Lichenicola cladoniae: one gene and its partner. The protein of the gene in region 2 interacts with the protein of the main gene of each other region in a pairwise test. Links are inferred from orthologs where the notes say so. Each region holds a gene or a part of one and is shown on either strand. Other genes may lie near its edges.

Region 1 (10,270 bases), 290 kb from region 2 along the record:
ACGGGACCGAAAGATAGACTTTTCCGAGAGCAGCTAATCGCCCATGCGCCAGTCTCGCGGAGGAGAGGGCGCTCAAGTCGACGATGTCATTTCTGTCGTAGTCCTTGAACTTGTTCCACTCTCGAGCCTCTCCACCCGGCTGCCGGCGTCGAACACGTTGTTCCCAGTGAGTCTGGCTTCGAATTATGTAGTGGTGCAGGCGCCAATCACCCTGAATAACTTGGTCCGGGCGGGTTACCCCCGGTAATGACCAATCAATGACCTTTCCCCAAATATCGAGAGCAGGGCGTGTGGTTTCAACGAAATGTGGGTTGACGACCGCTTTTGCGTCGGTTGTTCGGAAGAACATTTTAACGTGCCGGTTGATATCGAAGTCATTGGGCGCACGGTGGGTAAAGGCCTCCATCACCAGTCTCGAGGCGCTTGATTTTAATCCGGAGGATCCGAAGACCTGCCAGTTGAGCGCAAAGGCCGAAGCTTCTTCAAATCGCTGCAGCAGATTTAGAATTGTATCGCCCGGTGGCGGGATTAGAAACTCATCGGCGTCGAGAAAGCACATCCAGTCGAACTCTGATCTGAAATCCGAGATACAGGCTGCATAGGCTGCTCCTTGCTTTGTCAATCCCTCAACCGAACGCTCGTGGTCGCCCCACCTGATGTGGTCGATTGGTAGATGACGCGCCAACTCGGTAACGACCACCGCAGTCTCATCTGTTGACTGGTTATCGAATACGACAATGCGATCAAACCCTAGGCCAGCGTGGTGAACAAGCCACTCGGCGATGTCCTGTTGCTCGTTTTTAACAATAAGTCCGAGCAAACTCTTGCTGCGCATGAAGTATCCGTCCCAAAACAGTTCGTTTTATATGACTTTCCGCGGTCGAAAATCATTAATTTATTTCAAGCGTAACCCGCTCTGGCCGCCTTTGCTCTAAGTCACGATAGGCGGTAACAGCCGATTACCTTTTTGAAAAATGTATCACGATCGTACATATACCCTCGCTGATACTGAAGCCAGCCATCCGTAAGCTATATATAAAACATTAAAACGTCTAAATATCTGCATCACTTAGACGTTGTGCTTCATTGCTATATCAAAGGTAGAAACGGAGTAAGGATTGGATGCACGTGTCGGCACACGGATTGAGGCGGGCTGCATGCGTTACGCCTTGTGGCCATGTCATCCTTCGGTGATAGTCTGACAGGTGTGAAGAACGGGCGTGAGGTAACAACCTTCATTCGCCCGATGGGCGGCTTAAAGCGAAGTTTGAACTGCCCCGAAACTCTAAACGGTGGGCTTCCGGACGATAGCGGATCAAGACAGCCGGCATTGTGTTGGTGCTTTAGGGCTTGTCCCTTACGGCGGCGATAATCTCGCCCAGGTCTTTGTTCCATGAAACAGATTTGAGTTTTGATTTATCCCTTTCGAAACAATCGTTAGTGGCCCGGCAGCAAGCATGATGCAGATTTCCCCGTTTATAGGAGCACCGATGACCGCCGTGACGATGAGAGGCGCAATCGACCGGCTCGATAGCGAAGGCGCTATCGGCTGGCTTTACGGGGCGGACTACACGTCACCTCCCCTGATCAGGGCGTTTTTGCATCATGATCTGATCGGCGAGGGCTTTGCAGATGTGCACAGGCCCGATCTCGAGAATGTCGGTTTCGGTGACGGCCGCTGCGGCTTCGACATCCGCTTCGACCGCCCGATCGACCCCAGCTATCTCTCCTTCATCACCGTCAAGCCGCAGAACGTCGATCTGCTATTGTCGGCACCGGTTGGTAGTGCTGCCTACCTGGACCTGGTGAACGCTGTCCTGGTCGGTTTTCCCAGCACCGGCCGCACCCGTTCCGTTCTCGGCGGCCTCTGGACCGACCGCACCGATGCGCCGCAACTGCTGGCCGGCCGCATTGCCGTCGGCGCTTGCGCGGCCGAGCTGCAATCCGTCATGCAGGAGCTGATCCTCAACGGCTACGTGGTGCTGCACAACGCCCTGTCGCCCGCCGGCGTCGGCAGCAAGGACCTCGCCAACATCAAGGTGGCCACCGCCCCGCGCTCCCGGGACGGCGAGGGCGACGGCCGCCTCAAGACCGCGCTCACCGGCCTGGCCGGGTTGCTGTTCCGCGAGCCGGTCGTGCGCCTGCTGCGTGCGGTGTTCGACGACCATCCGGTGGCCTACCGCCTGGACAGCCTGAGCGGCGACGACCGGTTCGCGCAGATGTCGGCGCTCGGTGACCTGCCGTCGCCGGGCGAGTGCGTAGGAATCTATGTCGGCCATCCGGCCGCGCCGATCCGGATCGACATGCTTCGCGACAGCCACGAACTACCCGAGTTCGGCCCGAGCGGACGCTCGCGCTGGACCGTCGGCGGTGCCGACGAGCTCGGCCACTTCGCCGCCGAGGCTGGCCTGTCGGTCGAGAGCATCAAGCTCGACGCGCAGGACATGGCCATCGTCGGCCCGGGCCTCATCCATCGCGTGGTCGCCGGCCGCGATGCACCGGCCCTGCGCGCGGTCGTCGCCCCCCGCCGCGTGACCCCGCAGCGCTTCCTGAGCGGCGAGGGCAACTGGGTGGAATCCGGGCATGTCTCCGGCGCCCGTATCCGGATATAGTCCCTAGCCTGCGGTTGTCGTAACCGGCAACGAGGAGGCCAGACCATGTCCATCAGCGCCCCGAACCAAACCGTCACCGTCGGCAAGGTGGTGTTCGGCAACGCACTGCCGTTGTCGCTCATCGCCGGTCCCTGCCAGATCGAGAGCAGGGACCACGCCTTCGAGTGCGCCCACGCCCTCAAGGAGATCACCAGCCGGCTCGGCATCGGCTTCGTGTTCAAGAGCTCGTACGACAAGGCGAATCGCACCAGCGGGTCCGGCACCCGCGGTGTTGGGCTGGCGGCGGCCGTGCAGATCTTTGCCGATATCGGCGCCGAGTTGCAGGTCCCGCTCCTGACCGACGTGCACGAGTGCCAGCACTGCGCCATCGTCGGCGAAGTGGTCGACATCCTGCAGATCCCGGCCTTCCTGTGCCGGCAGACCGACCTGCTGATCGCCGCCGCCGAGACGGGGAGGGTGGTCAACGTCAAGAAGGGCCAGTTCCTCGCCCCGTGGGACATGCGCAACGTGATCGCCAAGGTCACCGGCGCCGGCAATCCCAACGTCATGGCGACCGAGCGCGGCGCCTCGTTCGGCTACAACACCCTGGTCTCCGACTTCCGGTCCCTGCCGATCATGGCCGGCTTCGGCGCGCCGGTGATTTTCGACGCCACCCATTCCGTGCAGCAGCCCGGCGGCCAGGGCACCAGTTCCGGCGGCCAGCGTGAGTTCGTGTCCGTGCTGGCGCGCGCCGCCGTCGCGGTCGGCGTGGCCGGCCTGTTCATCGAGACCCATCCCGATCCCGACAACGCTCCGTCCGACGGCCCCAACATGATCGCGCTGCGCGATTTCGAGGCCCTGATCCGCAACCTCATGCGCTACGACCAGGTCACCAAGTCGGCCCCGAGCCTCGCATGAATCCGGTCATCGTCATCCCGGCGCGGCTGGGCTCGACCCGGCTGCCGCTGAAGCCACTGGCCCTCATCGGCGGGGAGGCGATGATCGTCCATGTCTGGCGCCGCGCGATGGAAACCGAACTCGGCCCGGTCATTGTCGCGGTCGATCATCCCGACATCGCGGAGGCGATCGGCAACGCCGGCGGCCGCGCCATCCTGACCCGGACCGACCACCCGTCCGGCACCGACCGCATCGCCGAGGCTCTTTCCCTGGCCGACCCGGACCGCCTGCATGACGTGGTGATCAACATCCAGGGCGACCTGCCCACGGTGGCGCCGCATGTCACCCGCCTGACCGCCGCCCTGCTGGACCATCCGGAGGTGATGCTGGCGACCCCGGTCGCGCTGATCACCGATCCGCATGAATTGGCCGCGCCGAGCGTCGTGAAGATGGTTGGCACGCCGATCGGCCCGGACCGGTTCCGCGCCCTCTATTTCACCCGCGCCCAGGCCCCCTGGGGCGACGGCCCGCTCTATCATCATATCGGCCTCTATGCCTGGCGCAGAAGCGCGTTCGAGCGGTTCGTCTCGCTTCCTCCGTCGGTGCTCGAACTGCGGGAAAAACTCGAGCAGTTGCGCGCCCTGGAAGCCGGCATGCGGATCGACGCCGTGCTGGTGGACGACGTGCCGCTGGGCGTGGACACGCCGGCCGATCTGGCGCGCGCGCGTTCCATCCTCGACCGGTCCGCAGCGCCGCCGGACCTGCACGCGACGGCGGTTGCATGATGTCGGTCGTGTCCAGCATTCCCAAGGCCGACCGGCCCGCCAACTCCGCTGTTGCTGCGCCGCCGGCCACTGCCGCGATCGCCGCCGCGTCTGCCAGTGTCGGCCGCACTCTCGAGATCGAGCAGCGCGGATTGGCATCCGTGCATCGGGCACTCGCCGACGGCCTCGCGGAAGCATTTGCCGGCGCGGCCGAGATCATCGAGCGCGCGACCGGCAACGTGATCGTCACCGGAATGGGCAAGTCCGGCCACGTGGGCCGCAAGATTGCCGCGACGCTGTCCTCGACCGGCACACCCAGCCACTACGTGCATCCGGTCGAGGCCAGCCACGGCGATCTCGGCGTTTTGCGCGACACCGACGTGGTGCTGGCGATCTCCTGGTCCGGCGAAACCGCCGAGCTTGCCGATATCGTGGAATACACCCGCCGCTTCGGGGTGCCGCTGGTGGCACTCACCTCCCGGCCCGACAGCGCGCTGGGGCGTGCCGCCGATATCGGGCTGTTCCTGCCGGCGTCCGAGGAGGCCTGCCCGAACGGCCTGGCGCCGACCACCTCGACCACGATGCAGCTCGCCGCCGGCGATGCGCTGGCGATCCTGCTGCTGGAACGGCGCGGCTTCACCGCGACCGACTTCAACCGCTACCACCCGGGCGGCAAGCTCGGCCAGCGCCTGATGCAGGTGCGGCGTCTCATGCACGAGGGTGCCGACATGCCGCTGGTGACGATCTCCGCCCGCCTGTCCGACGGAATCGTCGAAATGAGCTCGAAGCGCTTCGGCATCGTCGGCGTGGTGGATCTGGAAGGCTATCTGGTCGGCGTGCTGACCGACGGCGACGTCCGCCGCGCCTTCAGCGACAGCTTCACCGATCGCCCGATCGTCGAGGTGATGGGCGCCACGCCGCAGACGGTGGGCGGGGATACACTGGCGGTGACAGTCCTGGCGCGGATGAACGAGTCTCGGATCACCAGTATCTTTGTGGTTGAGGATGGCCGGCCGGCTGGGCTGGTGCACGTTCATGATCTGCTTAGGGCTAGATTAGCGTAACTCCGAATAAGTCTTTTTCAGGTGTAATACAGGTCTTTGTCTAGGCTAAGATTCGTCAGTTCGCGAACCTGAGAGGATTATGCGAGGTTTAGTTCTACCCCAAGCTTCTTCTGCAGTCGCTCATCAAACGTTACGATCCCGTTACAGATCGCGCCGGCCATGAGTTGCCCGTAGCCCGGTGCAGGCAATCGTTTCGACCGTTCGGCGAAGTTCGTCCGCGCCGGTCGAACTTGACCTGGTTGCCTGCGCTACAACGAGCGCAGGCACATCCGCCCTCTACATATGTAAGCGGGTCAGGCCGGTAACACTTCATCTCTCCACATCAAAGGCTGATCCGCGCAGCGCCACTATTAGCCTGTTCGTGGAGACGGAGCTTACCCAGAAGAGTCTCAACCGCCTTGAGGCCTTTGTCATCGCGCCATGCCAGGGTCACGTTTTTATAAAGTGCTAATGGAACGGACCTGTTCTCGATGTACGTACTGGAGGCCTGCATCTCCATTGTGGCTGGATCAAATGTGAAGCCGGAATAACTTTTCTTCCCCTCGATCAGGATAATCAACGCACCGTCATCCAGACCACTGAGCGTCACATGTCCAAGGATCATTCATAGTTATTCCGAGGTCGATCCGATATCGGATCGACAATCAGCTTCATAACAGTATCAACCCGAACTCGCTCGATGAAGTGCAACTTGTTCCTATTCGGGAAGGCATAGATGAGGATCAAGTGTCGAGGTAGGGATATCGAGCGGCCAAACCGCGTGGTCTAACGGCTCGGCAAGCCCGGCAGGCCTGTCGCAAGGGCGGGGGGCGAAATCTGCGCCTGCGGTCATGCGCGAGGGGGACTGCCTGCTGGAAGGCTGTTGCGAGACGAGCTTCCGGCGGTGATTGATAGCCTCTGGTGGATGTCACGCTGCCTGAACCGCGTCCGGATCACGTCGCGAAGCATCAGGACGCCAGGATAATCGCAATGGCCGTGCCACCTCGAATGCTAGCCTCCGCCATGTAAAGGAGGATCAAGCCTGGACACGGGGAGCAACCGCGGGAAGCAGGAGCAGCGCGAAATGCTTATTCGACGTCGGCTCGGGGTGGCCATGCAGGGGGGTGGTGGAGCTGAGCGGGATCGAACCGCTGACCTCCTCATTGCGAACGAGGCGCTCTCCCAACTGAGCTACAGCCCCGCCGTGCAGGCCGCGGATAAATAACCGAGGCTGGGGGCAAGTCAAGGCCCATCCCCCTGCACGCCGGGTGCCGCCTTGGGTGCCGTTGCATGGCCGAACCGGGACCGTTAGTTTCGGGGCTACGACACACGTTTAAGGACCATGCCGTGATCACGGCCATCTTTGCCCTGCTCTACCTCGTCATACGTATCTACGTGGCGGTGCTGCTGATTTCCTGCCTGTTCAGCCTGCTGTTCGCATTCGGGGTTCTGGACAACCGCAATCGCCTGGTCCGCACCGTCGGCGAGTTCCTGTATCGCGCCACCGAGCCCGTGCTGGCACCGGTTCGCCGTATCCTGCCGCAGTTCGGCAATGTCGATTTGAGCCCGCTGGTGGTCCTGCTGGTCGCCCAGTACCTGCTGGTGCCGCTGCTGATCGCCGTCGAGACGGCCATCCTTACCCACTCGACGCAGCAATTCTTTTCGTGACCGGGTCGCCCGGTCCGGTTGCAACCGGGCCCGGGTCCGCCCGTCCGCGCGTCGCCGTCCTGATCCCCTGCTACAACGAGGAAGTGGCGATCGGCCAGGTGGTCCGCGACTTCCGGGCCTCGCTGCCCGGCGCGACGGTCCATGTCTATGACAACAACTCCACCGACCGCACCCGCGACGTCGCCCGCGATGCCGGTGCCGTGGTCCGGCTCGAGACGCTGCAGGGCAAGGGCCACGTGGTCCGCCGCATGTTCGCCGACATCGAAGCCGACCTCTACGTGCTGGTCGACGGCGACGGCACCTACGATGCCGATGCCGCCCCGGACCTGATCCGGCTTCTGCGCAAGGATGGGTTGGACATGGTGAACGCGGCGCGGGTGACCGACCGCACTGCCGCCTACCGTCGTGGCCACGTGCTCGGCAACCAGGTGCTGACCGGGCTGGTGAACACCATCTTCGGCAAGCGCCTGTCGGACATGCTCTCCGGCTACCGGGTGTTCTCGCGCCGCTTCGTGAAGTCGTTCCCGGCCCTGTCGTCCGGCTTCGAGACGGAAACCGAGCTCACGGTGCACGCACTCGAACTGCGCATGCCGATCGCCGAACTGCCGACCCGCTATATCGAGCGCCAGGAGGGATCGGTCTCCAAGCTGCACACCTATCGCGACGGCGTGCGCATCCTGCGGACCATCGTCATCCTGATGAAGCAGGAGCGTCCGCTGGCGTTCTTCTCGGCGATCAGCGTGATCATGCTGCTGACCGGCCTGGGGCTCGGCATACCGGTGGTGCTGCAGTTCCTGGCGACCGGTACCGTGCCGAAGCTGCCGAGCGCGGTTCTCGCCCTCGGCTTCGTGCTGATCGCCTGCCTCAGCTTCGTCTGCGGCCTGATCCTCGACAGCGTCACCCGCGGCCGCCTCGAGTTCAAGCGGCTGGCCTACCTGTCGCATCCCGCCCCGGAGTTCGATCCCGGCAACGCGTCCTGAACCGGTGGGCGGACGTCGGACCTTGTTCATTTCGGACTTCGACGCTGCAGCGTAGAATGAGAATTTCACTTTACCCGTGATAGTTATGCTGCTTGCCTCACCGGCCACGGGAGATTGATGCTCCCGGAAACAGAGGAGATGCCCTTGGATCATTTGCATCCACGCCGATCGCCCTGCTGCCCATGAGCAGTTCGACGCTTCCCGATCCGGCCTCGGCGAGTATCGCCATCGTCGGTGCGGGCTTCAGCGGCACCTTGCTGGCGCTGCATCTGCTGCAGCGCAGCCCGCCGCAGACCCGCGTGATCCTGATCGAGCGCAATGCCCAGTTCGGGCGCGGCGCCGCCTACTCGACCGGCAACTCGAGCCACCTGCTGAATGTGCCCGCCGGCAAGATGAGCGCCTTCCATTCGCGTCCGCTCGACTTCCTGCACTGGCTGCAGTCGCTGTCCGAGGCCGACCTGTGCGGCATCGTGCCGGGTCCCGGCACCTTCGTGCCGCGGCGGATGTTCGGCCGCTACATCCGCCATTTGGTCAATCTCGAGATGAAGGTGCCCGAGCACGGCGACCAGCTCGAGCTGGTCCGCGGCGACGTCACCGACATCGAGCCGAACGGCGGCGGCCTGACACTCACGCTCGATCGCAACCGGACCATCACCGCCGACCGCGCCGTGCTGGCGACCGGAAACTTCCCGCCGGCAGCCCCTCCGGTCGAGGATCCGGCCTTCTACGACAGCCCCGCCTACAAGCCCGACCCCTGGGGGCCGGACACGCTGGCCGATCTCGATCCGGACATGCCGGTGCTGCTGATCGGCACCGGCCTGACCACCATCGACACCATCGTCTCGCTGCTCGACCAGGGCCATCGCGGGCCGATCACCGCCCTGTCGCGGCGCGGCCTGATGCCGCATCGGCATGCCGCAGGCGGGGCCGGTTCGGCGCCGGAGACAGACTCCTTTCCGACCAGGCTGAACGTCCTGACCCGTGCGCTCCGCAGCAGCAGCCTGCGGCAGGCGACGATCGGCGGCAGCTGGCACGCGGTGATCGACGAACTCCGCCCGATCACCACCGAGCTGTGGCAGGCGATGTGCACCGCCGACCGGCAGCGGTTCCTGCGCCATCTGCGTCCGTGGTGGGACACCCATCGTCATCGGGTGTCGGGCCCGGTCGCCGACCGGATCGAGGCGGCGCGTGCAAGCGGCCAGCTTCGGGTCCGCGCCGGACGGATCCGCAGCTACCGCCAGGATGGTCCCGATGCCGAGGTCGAGGTGGTGTTCCGGCCCCGATTCGCCGACGAACTGGACAGCGTGACGGTCGGCCGTGTCATCAACTGCGCCGGGCCGGATGCGGATTACAGCAGGATCCGTGATCCGCTGGTGCGCAGGCTGCTGGGCAAGGGGCTGGCACGCCCGGATGCGCTCTGCCTCGGCCTGGACGTGACCACCAATTGCGCGCTGCTCGGGGCGGACGGATCGATCTCCCGCCGGCTATTTGCCGTGGGCCCGGTCACCAAGGGCACGTTCTGGGAAATGACCGCGGTTCCCGACATCCGCCAGCAGGCCGAGTTCCTGGCCGGTCAGCTGGCCGCCCTGGTCCGCCCCGGGCCGGTACTGGCCTAGGTCTCTAGACCATCAGGGTCGGCAGGCCGGGCATGACCCGGCCGCCAGCCGTCAGGGCTGCGTCTGGGATCGCCCGATCGCGCCGACGGCCGGACTGATCGACGGCGCCGGAAGGCTGCCATGCCCGGTATTGCCGCTATCCGCCGGCGGAGCCTGTCCGACCGTGTTGTTGGCGTTCGGATACCAGTCCGGCACCGTCGCGCGCCGGTCGTTCCGGACCGCGTCGACATCGGTCTGCCGGATCTGGCGATAGAGCGAGCGCTGGGTGGCATAGGGGTCCAGCGCCTGCTCGTTCAGCTTCTTGAGATCGTCGATATGCGGCGCGATGCCGTCGACCGCGGCCAGCCCGGTCGAGATCGTGTTCAGGTGGTTGATGCCGTTGAACGCGACCCAGGTGTAGGGGCTGACAATGGTGTCGACGCCGCGGCCGACGCCGTCGCGTACGCCGGAGGGGCCGAACACCGGGAGATAGAGATACGGGCCGGCGGGAATGCCCCAGAGGGCCAGTGTCGTGGCGCCCTCGGCCGAATGGTCCGGGTAGCCGATCAGCTTGGCCACATCGAACACGCCGCCGATGCCGGCAGTCGAGTTGACGATGAAGCGCACGAACGTATCGCCGGCGCGGCGCGGCTTGGTTTCCAGCACATCGTTGGCGAGCTGCACCGGCGAGGCCAGGTTGTTCAGCACGTTATGGATGCCGGTCCGCACCGG
Region 2 (10,259 bases):
GCTAGGCTGCACTATGACAGTCTACAAACCGATCCTGACAGTCGGCCTTCTGCTTTGCCTCGGGGGCTGCGGCCTGTTCGCAGCTCCATGTCGCATCGCCTCGGCCGGGCTCGATATCATTCCGGTCGCCGGGCATGTCCTGGCGACGCCGACCAACGGGTGCGCGGCGGCGATCGATCCATAGGAATCGTATCGATCGGTCGCGACCTTCCTGGTCAAGCACGCGGCCGTTCCGGGCGAACATCAACGCCGGCAGTGAAGACCACGCACGCGCCGCGTCAAATGGCGGGATGCGGTGTCATTCCGGCAGGATCGGAATTATCCGGCGTCCAGGCTGCCGTCGATGACCGGAGCGCCGACGCGCCGGATCATCAATGTTCGAACTGCTTTGCCGTCACGGTTCCGGTGCGACCGGAGAAATGCTTGATGACGTAGTTCGACAAGGCCGCCAGCTCCTCGTGGGTGTAGGCGCCTGTGAAGCCGTGCATGAACATCAGACCCTGGTCGGTCTGCAGTTCCGACCCATGCTCCAGCGTCTGCACGATATTGGTGCCGGCCGGATCGCCGAGACTATGGTCACCGCTCAGCGCCGCCCACGACGATTGCCGGCCGGTGCCATCGGGCAGATGGCATCCGGCACAGGCCTGGGCGAATATATGCGCGCCCAGTGCATCGTCGGTCGATGCGTCGGCGTGCAACGAGACCGGAACGACTGCCGGTCCGTCTGCTCTCGCCGGCACGTCACGCAGATAGGTGACCATTGCGTGCAGGTCGTCGTCCGTCATGTAGCGGAGGCTGTTCTGCACCGCCTCCGCCATCGGTCCGGATGCCGGCCCATGCCCCGGTGCCTGGCCTTCGTGCAGATACTGGACCAGCTGGTCGTCGCTCCAGCTGCCGATGCCATGGGTCTTGTCGCTGGTGAGGTTGTAGGCGAGCCAACCCACCTGTTCCGCGCCGGCGAGCTGGCGGCTGCTCAATCCCTGCATGAAATTGCGTAGCGTGTGGCACTGCGCGCAGTGGCCAAGCGCCTCGACCAGGTAAGCGCCCCGGTTCCAGGCATCGGACTTGCCGTCGACCGGCTGGAAACGGTGGTTCGGGTTGTTCAGCATGTTCCAGCCGATCATCAGCCAGCGCTGGTTGAACGGGAAGTTCATCCGGTTGGCCGGCATGGCCGCGTCGATCGGCGGCAGCGAGAACAGATAGGCCTTGATCGCCAACGCGTCGGCGCGGGTCATCAGGGTGTACGAGTTGTACGGCATGGCCGGATACAAATGCCTGCCGCCGCGGCCGATGCCATGATGCAGCATCTCCACCCACTCGTCGTCGGTATAGCGCCCGATCCCGACATCGCGGTCGGGCGTGATGTTGGCCGAAAACAGGACGCCGAACGGCAGGTCGAACTCACGGCCGCCGGTCCAGGCCTGCCGTCCCGGCGCCGAATGGCAGGCCGCACAATCGGCGGCCCGGGTCAGGTATTCGCCACGCTGGAGCAGGGTCTGCTCGGCCGCATGAGCGACGGGAACGCCGCCGGCCAGCAGGGCCAGCAGCGGAAGAAGTACGCGACGCATCACTCTCTAAGCCTCGTTCAGCTGGCCGGTCGCGAACGGGATGCGCCTGAGCCGCCGTCCGGTGGCGGCGAAGATCGCATTGGCCAGGGCAGGTGCCGCGGCGACCGTGCCGGTCTCGCCGATGCCGCCGATCGAGCCGGTCGGGTTGTGCACGATGTGCACGTCGATCGCCGGTGCCTCGTTGATCCGCATCATCCGGTAGTCATGGAAGTTCGATTGCTGGACACGACCTTTTTCGATGGTGATCTCGTTGTAGAGTGCCGCGGTCAGGCCGAATATGATCCCGCCCTGCACCTGCGCCTTGACCGTGTCGGGATTGACCACCGGGCCGCAATCGAGCGCCACGGTGACGCGCTTGACCTGCACCTCGCCCTTCGCGGTGACGACAACCTCAGCGACGGTGGCCATGATGGTGCCGAACGCGACCTGCAGCGCGACCCCGCGTCCGCTGCCGGTGGGGAGTGCAGAACCCCAGCCGGATTTCTCGACCGCAAGATCGAGCACTGCGCGCGTCCGATGATCGTCCGCCGGCAACAGGGCGCGGCGGAACTCTACCGGATCCTTCGAGGCCAGGGCGGCAAGTTCGTCGATCACGCTCTCGACCACGAACACGTTGTGCGTCGGGCCGACGCCCCGCCACCACAGCGTGGTCACCTCGTTCGGCTCGTGCCGCACGTATTCGGTTTTCTGTGCCGGAAACCGGTAGGGCGTCTCGGTCGCACCCTCGACCGCGTCCGGATCGAGCTTGCCGTCCATCTTCATGCCCGGCGGTGCCCAGCGCGCCATCACCGACGAGCCGGTCACACGATGCGACCATCCGGTCACCTTGCCATCCGCATCCAGCCCGGCCGAGATCCGGTCGTAATAGTAGGGCCGATACAGATCGTGCTGGATGTCCTCCTCGCGGGTCCAGATCAGCTTGACCGGATAGCTCACATGCCGGGCGATCCGCGCCGCCTGCGTGATGCTGTCCACGTCCAGCCGGCGCCCGAACGCACCGCCGATGATCTGGCTGTGCACCTTCACGGTCCCGATCGGCAGGCCGGTCTCCTTGGCCACGGTCGCCTGGGCGCGCACCGGAACCTGCGTGCCGACCCAGACGTCGGCGCCGTCCGGCCGCACATGCAGCGTGGTGTTGATCGGCTCCATCGGCGCATGCGCCAGGAACGGCAGCTGATAGACTACGTCCAGCTTCTTGACGGACGCGCCGATGACCGACGCTACATCGCCCTCGTCCTTGGCAACCACGCCCTCGGTCTTGGAGGCCGTGTCGAGCCGCTCGATCACCAGCTTCATGCCGGTCGCGGCGTTCGGCCCCTCGTCCCATTGCGCGGCGGCAGCCTGCAGTCCCTGCTTGGCCGCCCACATGTGGTCGCCGATCACCGCGATCACGTCGTCGAGCGCCACTACGTCGCGCACGCCCTTGACCGCACGCGCCGCTGCCTCGTTGAACGATTTAAGCTTGCCGCCCTTCACCGGGCAGGCGCTCACCGTGCCGATGCCCATGCCGGGGATCTTGACGTCGATGCCGTAAATGGCGGTGCCGTCCACCTTGGGCGGCGTGTCGAGCCGGCGCGGCGCGGTGCCGATCAGCTTGAACGCAGACTGTTCCTTAATCGGCACGTCCGTCGGCACCGGTAGCAGTGCGGCCGCATCGACCAGCGCGCCGTAACCCAGCGTCCGGCCGGACGCCGCATGCGTCACCACCGCCCGCGATGCCGAGCATGATCCAGGATCGACGCTCCACTGCTGTGCCGCCGCCTGGATCAGCAAGGTGCGGCCGACCGCGCCCGCTTCACGCAGGCGCTTCCAGTCGCCACGGATCGACGCGGAGCCGCCGGTCGCCTGCTCGCCCAGCAACGGGTCGGTGTAGGCGCTGGCATCGGGTGGGGCTGCCATCGGCGTGACCTGATCGAGCCCGACCTCGAGTTCCTCGGCGATCAGCATGCAGGCGGAGGTCCATATCCCCTGTCCGAATTCCGCATTTGGCATGATCAGCGTGACCAGGCCCTGGCGATCGATGCGGATGAAGGCGTTCGGCGCGAAACCCTCCGCGACTGTCGCCGGCACGGTCGTGGCCGCCCCGGCAACGCCGGGGGAGAAACCGGGCAGGCGCAGGCCGAGCATCAGGCCGCCCGCGGCGAGCCCGGTCTGGATGACGACCCGGCGCGACAGCATGGCGTTCATCCGGGCTGACCCACGGCAGCACCGGCCTCGGCCGCCTGATGGATCGCCTCCCGGATGCGGACGTAGGTGCCGCAGCGACAGATATTGCCGGACATCGCCTGGTCGATCTCGGCATCCGTCGGGCTGGGCGTCACATCCAGCAGCGCAGTCGCCGACATGATCTGTCCGGACTGGCAGTAGCCGCACTGCACCACTTCGGACGCCAGCCACGCCTGCTGCACCTTGGCACCGGTCGGCGTCTGGCCGATTGCCTCGATGGTCGTCACCGGCTGCGCGCCGACCTGTCCGATTGGATAGAGGCAGGAACGAACCGGTTTGCCTGAGACGTGAACCGTACAAGCGCCGCACTGGGCAATGCCGCAGCCGAACTTGGTGCCGGACAACCCGATCACGTCCCGGATGACCCACAACAACGGCATGTCTTCCGTGACGTCGACCTGATGGGAAGCGCCATTGACCGTTACAGTAATCATTTCAGAGTGGTTCCCGTATCGGAATGGCATCGAGACGATAGAGCGAATTATAACAGAGATCAAACCTGAGAGATCGTTATATCCGGACGAAGCTTACGGTCTGGCGGAGCTGGTAGATTTGATGGTGATCGAGACGACACGCCGGAACTAAATTGTTCCGATGGTGACATTGAACTGCAGGAAAATAAAATATCTAAAAAAGTATGCACGCGAAAAATCCGATGTGAACCAGGAGAAAACCACAAAATCGATAAAGCTGTTCGGGCAGAGCAGGATCGACTCGAAGAAGCGAGCGGGAGCGATCAGGTAGGTTTCATCACGGTTGAGGCTCGATCAGGCTTGATCGCAGTCAAAGCCATGAGTTTCGTTCGTCAGCCGCTTCACCGAAGCCATCATGTCAAGATACCCGAGCCGCCGTCGGTGCGATCGAATACTCGTGCGATGCAGGTTTTGCTGGAAGACGATCGGTTGAGCGTTCCTGGCTCCAAAACTCTTGTAGAATGAGTCGCCACTATCCTGAGACGTAGCAAACGGCATGATGATTTTCATGAAGGGCCGTGGCGGGTGGAGGCGCGATCCTGCGCGCCTCCCGAGGCGTCTATCGGGCAAGCGCCCGCAGCAGCGTTTTCGCCGCGGGTCCTGACGAAGCAGGGTTCTGACCAGTGATCAGAAGGCCATCGATAACAACATAGGAGCCCCAGTCCACACCTTTGGAGTAGAGGCCGCCTTTGGCCTTGAGTTCGTCCTCGACCAGGAAGGGTACCACCTTGGTCAGGCCGACGCCCTCTTCCTCGGTATTCGTGAACCCGGTGACCTTCCTGCCCTCGACCAGGGGCTTGCCGTCCGGGGTCCTTGCATGACGGAGGACGCCGGGTGCGTGGCAGACCAGCGCAACAGGCTTGCCGGCGCCAAGGAACGATTCGATCAGCGCGATCGAGTTCCGGTCCTCTGCAAGATCCCACATCGGACCGTGCCCGCCCGGATAGAACACCGTGTCGAAGTCCGCCTGGGACACGCTATCGAGGCGCACCGTCGCCGCAAGTTGGACATTGGCTGCCGCGTCGGCTTCGAAGCGCCGGGTCAGGTCGGTCTGGAACGATGGTTCGGCGCTTTTGGGATCGAGCGGCGGCTGGCCGCCCTTCGGCGAGGCCATTACGATCTCCACGCCGGCATCCTTGAACACGTAGTAGGGTGCCGCGAGTTCCTCGAGCCAGAACCCGGTCTTGCGCCCGGTGTCGCCGAGCTGATCGTGGGACGTCAGGACCATCAGGATCTTCATGTTATGGTTCCTATAGCAGCGAGTTATTGACAGAGTAGACCGGTCGGCTAACGGCAGGGGACACGTCGCTCAATTCGCCGAGCAATGCAGCTTCCTGATTACAGAGGAAGATGGAGGATCTGGCGGGTCGTTGTCAGCGCCGTCGCAAACGGTTGGCGATCGCGACCGATCTTGACCATGACGCTGGCTCCCAGCCAGAGCTGATAGAGGCTTTGGGCGACGCCATCGGGATCCCCCTGGATCGATAGCGATCCCTCCGCGACACCGGTAGCGATCGCCGCACTCAGGCGACCGATGATCCCGGAGGTGCCCCGCTTCATCGTCAGGCGCATGGCTTCGGACAGGTCTGCGACTTCGGCCCCCAGCTTTACGGCAAGACACCGGCCCTGGCAGTCGAGGAAGGATTGCGCGTCCTGCCATTGCTGCCAGTAGTTCATCAGGCGTTGCGCCATGGTCAGTCCAGGCTGGCCGAGCGTCTCGTCGATCTCGGACAGGTAGTTCTCGAAATAGCTGGCGAGCACGGCTTCGCCGAACGCGTCTTTCGAGCCGAAATAGTGGTAGAACGAGCCCTTCGGCACTCCGGCCGCCACCAGGATCTCGGTGAGGCCGACAGCGGAAAAGCCCTTGGCGGCCATCAGTCGCTGACCGGTTGCCAGGATGCCCTGCCGAACGTCGACGGTGTTCTGCTGAAGGAGGGGTGGTGGGCTCATGACCGCTGTAGAGCACGGAATAGACCGGTCGTCTAGGATAGGACGGAGGACTAGTGCGTGTAGATAGCCCGACGGCTTGAGCCGTGTCGGGATGCTCCTTCGAGGCCCCGATCCCGTCAAGACGATCGACGAGACTGGAAACGCCCGGTAGTTCATTGTTTTGATTGGTGCCGACACTCGGAATTGAACCGAGGACCTACTGATTACGAATCAGTTGCTCTACCCCTGAGCTATGTCGGCAGCTTGGCGCCGTATACAAAACCCTGGGCTCCACTGCAACATGCCGCCTCACCGCTCCGTCCTGCGTTGTCAGTCTGCTTTTCGGTTGGCCTCCATCCTGGCGGCCGACCTTTGTCCTGTTCGAGGCGATACGACCGCATGACGACCGACACCTCTCCGCCCGCTCACGGCGCGCCAACCAACCCGGCTCCGGGTGCGCCAAAACGACGCGGACTGGGGCGACGCCTGCCGAAAGGGTTCAAGTTCGGCGTCGCCAAGACGAAGCGGCCCTCACTGCGGCTGCACGTGCTGGACGGCCTGTCGGAGTGCCCGAGCTGCGGCTTCTTCCAGCAGGTTCCGCGTCTTCAGCCGGGCCAAGTGGCCGACTGCAAGCGATGCCACGGGCAGATCGGCCGACGCCGGACCAATCCACCCGTCTCTACGCCGCTTGCCTTCTGCTTGGCTTCGGCGGTCCTCTATTTCGTCGCCATCACCCACTCCCTGCTCACCTTCGACCTCTACGGCCGCACCCGGACGGTCTCGCTGCTGACCGGGCCGGGCGAGCTATGGCGCGAGGGCTGGGGACCGGTAGGCGTCCTGGTGCTTCTGGCGACCGTCGTCATACCGCCGATCGTGATCGGGCTGATGCTCGCGATTCTGACCGCCGCATCGCGTCCGAAGCTGCCGCGCTGGGCGCCCGGACTGATGCGGCGCTACGAGCGGCTGCGTCCCTGGTCGATGATCGAGGTCTATATGCTCGGGGTGTTCGTCGCCTACACCAAGCTGATCGACCTCGCCCATATCGAGGTCGGCGTTGCCGTCTATGCGCTGGCGGGCCTGATGCTGACGATGGCGGCGACGGACTCGACGCTGGATGTCGAGCGGGTGTGGCACAAGCGGCCGGTCGCCCGCTTTGCCCGTCGCGCGGATGGTACCCGGGTGATCATTTCGACCGTGGATGCTTCCGAAATGGTATTGCCGCCGGCGCGACGGATCGTCAGCTGCACATCGTGCGGCCTGGTCTGCGCCGCCGATTACGACATCCCGCAGGAGCGCGTGCTCGGAAACTGCCCGCGGTGCCAGGCGAAGGTACGGCGTCGCAAGCCGCAGGGCGTGCTCCGCTGCATGCTGTTGACCGGCTCTGCGGTGATCCTCTACATCCCGGCGAATCTGTACCCTGTGATGACCATCATCCAGGTTGGCCGTGGCGGCGGCCACACCATTCTCGCCGGCGTGCGCGAGCTGTATGAAGCCCACATGCTGCCACTGGCACTTCTAGTGTTCTTTGCCAGCATCACCGTGCCGGTCCTGAAGATCGTCGGTCTCACGATGATGGCCTGGTGCACCTGGCGTGGGTCCGCCACCCGCCTGATCGATCGGGGTCGGCTGTTCCGGATCATCGACGCGATCGGCCGCTGGTCGATGATCGACGTGTTCATGATATCGATCCTGGTGGCGATCGTGCATCTCGGCCGGCTTGCCAACATCAGCGCCGAGCCCGGTGTCTTCGCGTTTGCCTCCGTGGTCGTGCTGACCATATTCGCCGCCGACTGCTTCGACCCGCGCCTGATGTGGGATGCAGCCGGCATGAACGGTGTCCTGCTGGCAAAGAATGCCACGGGACCGAAGACAACGCAGGGCGGCGGACGACAGTCCGTCCTCCCCTCCGCAACGGAGTCTGTCGGCGCGTGAGTGGACAACATGAACAGCCGGACCGGCCGAGCCCTTCGTCAGGAACGCACGACGACCAGGTCTCCGAAGCGACCGTTCGGCCGGCGCGATTCTCCCTGATCTGGCTCATCCCGATCGTGGTACTGGCGATCGCCGCCTATCTCGGCTGGCAGACGCTGTCTCGGCGTGGCCCGGAAATCACGCTGGAGTTCCAGACCGCGGACGGGCTGACCGCCGGCCAGACGCAGGTCAAGGAAAAGGCGGTGGCCCTTGGGACCGTAGAGAGCATTCGGCTCTCGAACGACCTCAAGCGTGTCGAGATCGGGGTGCGCATGAACGCACAGGCGGCACCGTTCCTGACCAGCAACGCACAGTTCTGGGTGGTTCGGCCACGTCTGAGCGGTGCCAGCGTCTCGGGTCTCGATACACTGGTCTCGGGTGCCTACATCGCGGTCGATCCCGGGATGCCCGGCGGCAAACCGCAGGACCATTTCAAGGGTCTCGAATCACCGCCGGGCGTTCGCTCGGACGAGCCGGGCCGGACCTATACCCTCACCACCGGAAGCATCGGCTCGATCAGCCAGGGTGCGCCGGTCTTCTTCCGCGATGTCGTGGTCGGGGAGGTGCTCGGGTACACCATGCCGCCGGGCGGACGCGGGCTGATCCCGGTCCAGGTGTTCGTGCGCGAGCCGTTCGACCATTATCTTCGCAACGATACCCGGTTCTGGAACGTCTCCGGCATCCGGGCGGACTTCTCCGGTGGCGGACTGCACATCCAGTTCGAGTCGTTGCAGGCGGTGCTGTCCGGCGGTGTCGCCTTCGGACTGCCGGAGCAACGGCGGGACAAGGAAGTGGCCGAGGCGCCCGACAAGGCGGTGTTCAAGCTTTATGACAGCCAGGAAGATGCCGATACCGCCGGCTACCGCGAAAGGCTGACCATGGTCAGCTACTTCAAGAGCTCGGTGAAAGGCCTGACACCCGGAAGCCCGGTCAACATGTTCGGCCTTCAGGTCGGCAACGTGACCCATGTGAAGCTGCAGCTCGATCCTCAGACCGGCAACGCGCAGGTGCGGGTGGAAATGGAGATCCAGCCGGAGCGCGTGTTCACCGACGACGAGATCAGTCACGGCTCGATGGTGGACGTGACCCAGGCCCTGGTGAACCGTGGGCTACGTGCGGAAACCGATAGCGGCAATCTTCTGACCGGATCGACCGTGATCTCGTTCGGTTTCGTGCCGAATGCCAAGCCCGAGAAGATCATGATGGAGGGCCGCGCGATCATCCTCCCGAGCAAATCCGGCGGCTTCAACGGGATCGTGGACTCGCTCTCGACGGTCGCCAGCAAGATCGCCGCGATGCCGCTCGAGCAGATCGGCGACAACCTGAACAACCTGCTGGCTCACACCGACAGCACGGTTAACGGGCCGGAACTGAAGCAGGCCCTGCAGCAGCTGACCGGAACGTTGAAGCACGTTCAGGATCTGGCGCAGCACGCGGACCAGGGGCTGACGCCGCTGATGCAGAAGCTGCCAGGCATTTCGAACGACCTGCAGCAGGCAGTCAGCCATGCCAACTCCGTGCTGGCTTCCTATGGCGGCAATTCCGATTTCCACCGGAGCCTGCAGCAGACGCTCGACCAGCTGAACGAGACCGCGCGGTCGATCCGCCTGCTGGTCGATTACCTCAGTCGCCACCCCTCCTCGCTGCTGCTTGGCCGAGGCAAACCATGAGGCAGTCATCAATGACCGACACCGGCTATCGGGCAGGCAGGAGCGGGACGCGGCTGGTCGCGGTGATCGGAACCCTGGGAGCGCTGTTGCTGGCCGGATGCGGCTCGTCCGAGCCGAGCTACTACACGCTCAGCCCATGGCCCGGCGTGGCTCAGCCGGGTGGGCCGCTGACGGTCAAGGTGCGCTCGCCGACCATCGCGGCGTATCTCGACCGTGACTACATCGTGCGCAACGATCGCGGGTACAAGCTGAAGCTTGCCGACGATGCCGCCTGGGGCGAGCCGCTCGCGGACATGATTGGGCGGACGCTGGCGCTCGATCTGCAGCAGCGTCTGCCGGGCAGCAACGTCTTCACCCAGACCGGCGCGATCTCGACCGAGGCGCAGGCCACGGTCGAGCTCGATATCTCGCAGTTCGCGGAA

Evidence for each region.
Region 1: the proteins of HN018_RS02775 (region 2) and HN018_RS01490 interact in binary tests that used the Escherichia coli proteins (3 or more experiments, as listed by UniProt). The link is inferred for Lichenicola cladoniae from one-to-one orthologs.

What each region holds. Positions count from the first base shown.
Region 1 is NZ_CP053708.1:357,173-367,442, forward strand. The notes cover bases 2,406-5,389. They hold HN018_RS01490 (3-deoxy-manno-octulosonate cytidylyltransferase), read left to right. Parts: upstream 2,406-3,505; coding sequence 3,506-4,273; downstream 4,274-5,389. Other genes in these bases: HN018_RS01480 (hypothetical protein), read left to right, coding at 2,406-2,612; kdsA (3-deoxy-8-phosphooctulonate synthase), read left to right, coding at 2,658-3,509; HN018_RS01495 (KpsF/GutQ family sugar-phosphate isomerase), read left to right, coding at 4,282-5,316. In the rest of the region: HN018_RS01475 (glycosyltransferase family 2 protein), read right to left, coding at 1-835; more of HN018_RS01480, read left to right, coding at 1,491-2,405; HN018_RS01500 (hypothetical protein), read right to left, coding at 5,639-5,920; HN018_RS01510 (YggT family protein), read left to right, coding at 6,643-6,963; HN018_RS01515 (glycosyltransferase), read left to right, coding at 6,960-7,943; HN018_RS01520 (FAD/NAD(P)-binding protein), read left to right, coding at 8,126-9,559; HN018_RS01525 (MlaA family lipoprotein), read right to left, coding at 9,611-10,270. UniProt on the Escherichia coli protein: Activates KDO (a required 8-carbon sugar) for incorporation into bacterial lipopolysaccharide in Gram-negative bacteria.
Region 2 is NZ_CP053708.1:641,296-651,554, forward strand. The notes cover bases 4,412-7,384. They hold HN018_RS02775 (TetR/AcrR family transcriptional regulator), read right to left. Parts: upstream 6,218-7,384; coding sequence 5,606-6,217; downstream 4,412-5,605. Other genes in these bases: HN018_RS02770 (type 1 glutamine amidotransferase domain-containing protein), read right to left, coding at 4,827-5,507; HN018_RS02785 (paraquat-inducible protein A), read left to right, coding at 6,596-7,384. Also shown: HN018_RS02750 (DUF6726 family protein), read left to right, coding at 14-184; HN018_RS02755 (cytochrome c), read right to left, coding at 372-1,568; HN018_RS02760 (xanthine dehydrogenase family protein molybdopterin-binding subunit), read right to left, coding at 1,575-3,755; HN018_RS02765 ((2Fe-2S)-binding protein), read right to left, coding at 3,752-4,228; more of HN018_RS02785, read left to right, coding at 7,385-8,128; HN018_RS02790 (PqiB family protein), read left to right, coding at 8,125-9,837; HN018_RS02795 (PqiC family protein), read left to right, coding at 9,834-10,259. UniProt on the Escherichia coli protein: Involved in response to both electrophiles and reactive chlorine species (RCS). Represses the transcription of the nemRA-gloA operon by binding to the NemR box.